Regions from separate parts of the Mixta intestinalis genome, predicted to be linked through region 2. Evidence: predicted binding sites of a transcription regulator. Region 2 holds the regulator's gene; the other holds the start of a gene.
What was found. The regulator ArgR, encoded in region 2, controls arginine synthesis, uptake and breakdown. The targets are predictions, from matches to a motif close to ANTGAATAAAAATACANT.

Region 1 (2,403 bases), 100 kb from region 2:
GAAGTAACCATGTTAAAGACGCTGTAAGCGACCTGCTCGCCCGCTGTCGAACATGGTGTCAGGCGCGGGCGAGAGAGTTGCGCGTTTTTTACTGGGTTAGCCGCCAGGCGGGGACGCCGCTGTGGAAACGCAGTTCGTTATCCGGCTCCTGAATCAGGCGCGCTTCCGTTTCGCCAATAAGACGCACGCGTGCGCTGATGTCAAAGGGAGCGATACGCGCCGCCAGCGCCAGATAATCCTGATAGTGACGCGCCTCGGAGCGCAGCAACGACAGATAAAATCTTGCCAGCTCCTCATCCAGATAAGGTGCCAGGCTGGCAAAGCGCTCACAGGAGCGCGCCTCAATATAAGCGCCGCAAATCAGCTTATCCACCAGCGTCAGCGGCTCATGGGTGGTGACTTCACGCATCAAGCCTTTGGCGTAGCGGCTGGCGCTGATTTTCCGATAGGGAATGTTGCGCGCCTGCATAATCTCCCACACCTGATAAAAATGGTGCAGTTCCTCTTTGATCAACAGCACCATTTTATCCAGCAGCTCATCGCCCCACGGGATATCGTTGCGGGCGATAATGCGTTTCGACAGATTTTTATGCGCCTCGATAAAGCCGCTGTCACGATCTTCGCGATGAATAAAGGCTTCGTAGGGCTGGAGCCAGGCAAGCATGGCGTCACCGCTTGGTTTATCCGCTACATATTTACGGATCAGCCAGGTAGCCGTTTGAGCCGCTTTTAATTCGCAGATCATATGATCGGTGAGCAGCAAAGGAAGATGCTCCGCTTTACGCGCCTCATCAATCCAGAGTTGGGGCGTGCGGCAGTGCAGAAACTGGTGAACGGGAGCAAGCAGATCGGTGTAGTTCATGACATAGCTACGGTTAATGGAGCGCGCCGCATCCACAGCGCGCCGGATTAATCAGGAAAACAACGGAAGATCAGTGGCGAACGCCATCGTCATCGTCGTCCAGGTAATCGCCCTCTTCATCTTCTTCATCCTCACCGTCCGGATCTTCGAAGTAGGTGCCCCAGCCATCATAATCAACGTTATGTTTGCCCGCCAGGTTAACCAGCTGCTCAACCTGCGCGTCAATCAGATCGACATTGAGCGCCAGCTCGCTCAGGATATCCACGCACATTACCGTGGTGCCATCCTCCAGCTCCAGCTCTTCGGGCTCGGTCACTTCATAACCCAGCTTAAAGGCATCTACCGCCGCTTTTTCCAGCGCGTCGAAGCTGTCGCAGGAGAGATGATGCTCAATGGTATAGAGCGCATCGGGATCGCTTCCATCTTCCAGCAGCTCTTCAATAATCGCTCTGGTTTCTTCGCGCTGCTCTTCCAGCAATTCTTCATATGCCATGATGGGTTCCTCAGTGTGTGGCAAACATTGTGATTATTTTCCCACACTGCCGTTCGCGCCACTACACAAAAGCGAAAGTTTATTGCGCCTGGGGTTGAAAATGAATATTCATACGTTTAAATTGAATTTAAATTCATTCATCAAAAGACAAGGAGTGCTGTATGAGCCAGTTTTATCAACGCCATTTCCTCAGGCTGCTCGATTTCACCCCGGCAGAAATCAATGCACTGCTGGCGCTCGCCGCTGAATTAAAAATCGCAAAAAAAAAGGGTGACGAAGTACAGCAGTTACGCGGTAAAAACATTGCGCTCATCTTCGAAAAAGAGTCGACACGTACCCGATGCTCTTTCGAAGTTGCCGCGTATGACCAGGGCGCACACGTTACTTATCTCGGCCCCAGCGGCAGCCAGATCGGCCATAAAGAGTCGATTAAAGATACCGCGCGCGTGCTGGGACGTATGTATGACGGCATTCAATATCGCGGTCACGGTCAGGCGGTGGTGGAAACGCTGGCACAGTACGCTGGCGTGCCGGTATGGAATGGCCTGACCGATGAGTTTCATCCTACGCAGCTGCTGGCCGATCTGCTGACGATGCAGGAACATCTGCCGCAGAAATCGCTGCGGGCGATGAAGCTGGCCTATGTCGGTGACGCGCGCAACAATATGGGCAACAGCATGATGGAAGCTGCCGCGCTAACCGGCCTCGATCTGCGGCTGGTCGCGCCGAAAAGCTGCTGGCCGGAAGAGAGCCTGGTAGCGGAGTGCCAGGCGGTTGCCAGCCAGAACGGCGGGCGCATTACCCTCACGGAAGATATTGCTGAAGGCGTACGCCAGGCCGATTTTATCTATACCGACGTTTGGGTTTCCATGGGCGAGGCGAAAGCGCGCTGGCAAGAACGCATCACGCTGCTGCGTGACTATCAGGTCAATATGGCGATGCTACAACTTACCGGCAATCCGCAGGTGAAGTTCCTGCACTGCCTGCCTGCGCTGCATGACGATCAAACCACGCTGGGCAAGCAGATGGCCGAGCAGTACGATCTGCA
Region 2 (2,403 bases):
TCCCAATCAATGCGTGTGGACAGGTTTCCGCTACCTGCTCAATCAAATTACGAACGATACCGGCATTAACATTAAACAGATCGGAACGATCCATTCCGGGCTTACGTGCCACGCCCGCTGAAATTAGCACTACGTCAGCTCCCTGTAATGCAGGAGTGGCATCTTCACCGCTGAAACCCTGGATTTTTACTGGCGTAGGGATATGGCTTAAATCAACAGCCACACCGGGCGTAACAGGCGCGATATCGTACAGGGAAAGTTCTGAACCCGCAGGTAACTGGGTTTTAAGCAGAAGTGCAAGTGCCTGGCCGATACCACCAGCCGCACCGAGAACCGCAACTTTCATCCTAAACTCCTTATTATCGTGAGCAGAAAAATGCCGGAATCCAGCGGAGTTATCATGCTGGATAGCCTGAGGAGTAATAGCGAGAAGTTCATCCTTATTTTGCGGCTCAGGACACAAACGGCCGGTAAAGTGGACGAAAAAGACGCTATGACGTACAGGCCAGATAATGACCGTAATCGGATGCTGAAATATTAAACAATATTACCTTAGCTGTTAGTTCTTATCATAACAACATCAATTCTATAACAACTTTGTCACTTTTTCCGCCATAGCTATGCGGCTGCAGCAAATTTTATCTTGCGCAAAACTCTGGTAAAATGCGCGCCCTCTGCGCCATAACGTCTTTATCCGTTGCGGTTCATTTGCATAAAAATTCATGTAATTGCATAATAATGTATCGCCTGCTGGCCGGGCTTCACTGCATTTTTATATTATCGGTAGCCTATGCGTAATCCATCGAAACAAGAAGATCTGATTAAAGCCTTCAAAGCTTTGCTGAAAGAGGAAAAATTCAGCTCGCAGGGTGAAATTGTGACCGCCCTGCAGGAAGAAGGCTTCGACAACATTAATCAGTCGAAAGTCTCCCGTATGCTAACCAAGTTTGGTGCCGTACGTACCCGTAACGCCAAAATGGAGATGGTTTACTGCCTGCCTGCGGAACTGGGCGTGCCCACTACCACCTCGCCGCTAAAAAATCTGGTACTGGATATCGATTACAACGAGGCACTGGTGGTGATTCATACCAGCCCCGGTGCCGCTCAGCTGATTGCTCGTCTGCTTGATTCTTTAGGCAAGGCGGAAGGCATCCTCGGCACCATTGCCGGTGATGACACGATCTTTATCACTCCAGCCCGCGCTTTTACCGTTAAGCAGCTTTACGAAGCCATTCTGGCGCTGTTTGAGCAGGAACTGTAACCCAGAAGATCATTAGCGTTGCACGCTAATGATCTCCGTTGTTTCCTTTATGTATGCTATGTATGCCGCATCTGTTTCTGTCATAAACCGCTGACTGCCTCTCCTCTCTTTTTTCCGCCCCGATCGCCAGTTCTCTCAGCACACTATGGCATAAGCCTGACGTTTTCATTTTCGTCACCAACCAATTTTTAGCATTTTATGCTGAACTGAGACGATAGTATCAAGAAACAATCTGCTAATAAGCAGCACACCAGGTAGATCTATCGTTAAACAAAGCACGAATAGATAAAGTCGCTTATGTTGCTGTTTTGATAAATATTTAACCGTAAAAGTACAATTTATAGCCTCTTTTAATAACTTTAAGTTATAAAAAAATAACTTGAAGCCAGAGAGTTACAACAAAACATTATTAGGCAGATATTAATTTCGTACGTTATTAGATCTATACTTGTTTTCGTGATGTTAATCACATTATCAAAAAGAGAAAAATAAAAGACGAGGAAAAAATCATGAAAATTACCACTACCATCGCCGCAGTAAGCCTGCTATCCGCCCTGTCATTCGGCACCATGGCAGCAGAATCTGTTAGTGCTCAACAAGCCCAAAATATGCAGCCTGTAGGCATTGTTACTATGAGCGGCGTTGCGGGCGTACCGATGGATATTCATCAGGCGTTAAGCACTAAAGCGGAAAATCAGGGTGCCAGTGCTTATCGCATTATCGAAGCGCGCAATCAGGACACCTGGCACGTTACCGCCGAGCTTTATAAATAAGCCCCGTTGACGCATCAGCACACCCTACAACTGAAACAGGCAGCCCCAGAAATAATAACCGCTATTAAGCCATCCCGGCTGCCGCATAAACGCTACTCTGGAGTGAAGATATGAAAACCACATTTACCCTTGCTGCTTTAGGTCTGGCATCAGTACTCTCTTTCGGTGCCAGCGCTGCCGACCTGGTTACCCAACAGGATGTCAACAGCCAAAACTTACAGTCGATCGGCACCATCACCGTCAGCGGTATAGATGGCAGCCCGTCCTCAATTCGTCAGCATCTGTCAAAACAGGCCGATAAACGGGGCGCATCCGCCTATCGCGTTGTTGAAGCCTATAACAACGGCAACTACCACGCCACGGCAGAGA

Region 1: a site for ArgR is predicted at 1,476-1,493, ahead of argF (ornithine carbamoyltransferase). Genes of this name have one in related genera too.

What each region holds. Positions count from the first base shown of each region.
Region 1 covers NZ_CP028271.1:4,393,228-4,395,630, reverse strand. The annotation lists gene C7M51_RS20460 (GNAT family N-acetyltransferase) at 1-27, shown strand, start outside; gene miaE (tRNA isopentenyl-2-thiomethyl-A-37 hydroxylase MiaE) at 89-862, opposite strand; gene rraB (ribonuclease E inhibitor RraB) at 933-1,355, opposite strand; gene argF (ornithine carbamoyltransferase) at 1,517-2,403, shown strand, end outside.
Region 2 covers NZ_CP028271.1:4,289,400-4,291,802, reverse strand. The annotation lists gene mdh (malate dehydrogenase) at 1-346, opposite strand, end outside; gene argR (transcriptional regulator ArgR) at 791-1,261, shown strand; gene yhcN (peroxide/acid stress response protein YhcN) at 1,771-2,034, shown strand; gene yhcN (peroxide/acid stress response protein YhcN) at 2,145-2,403, shown strand, end outside.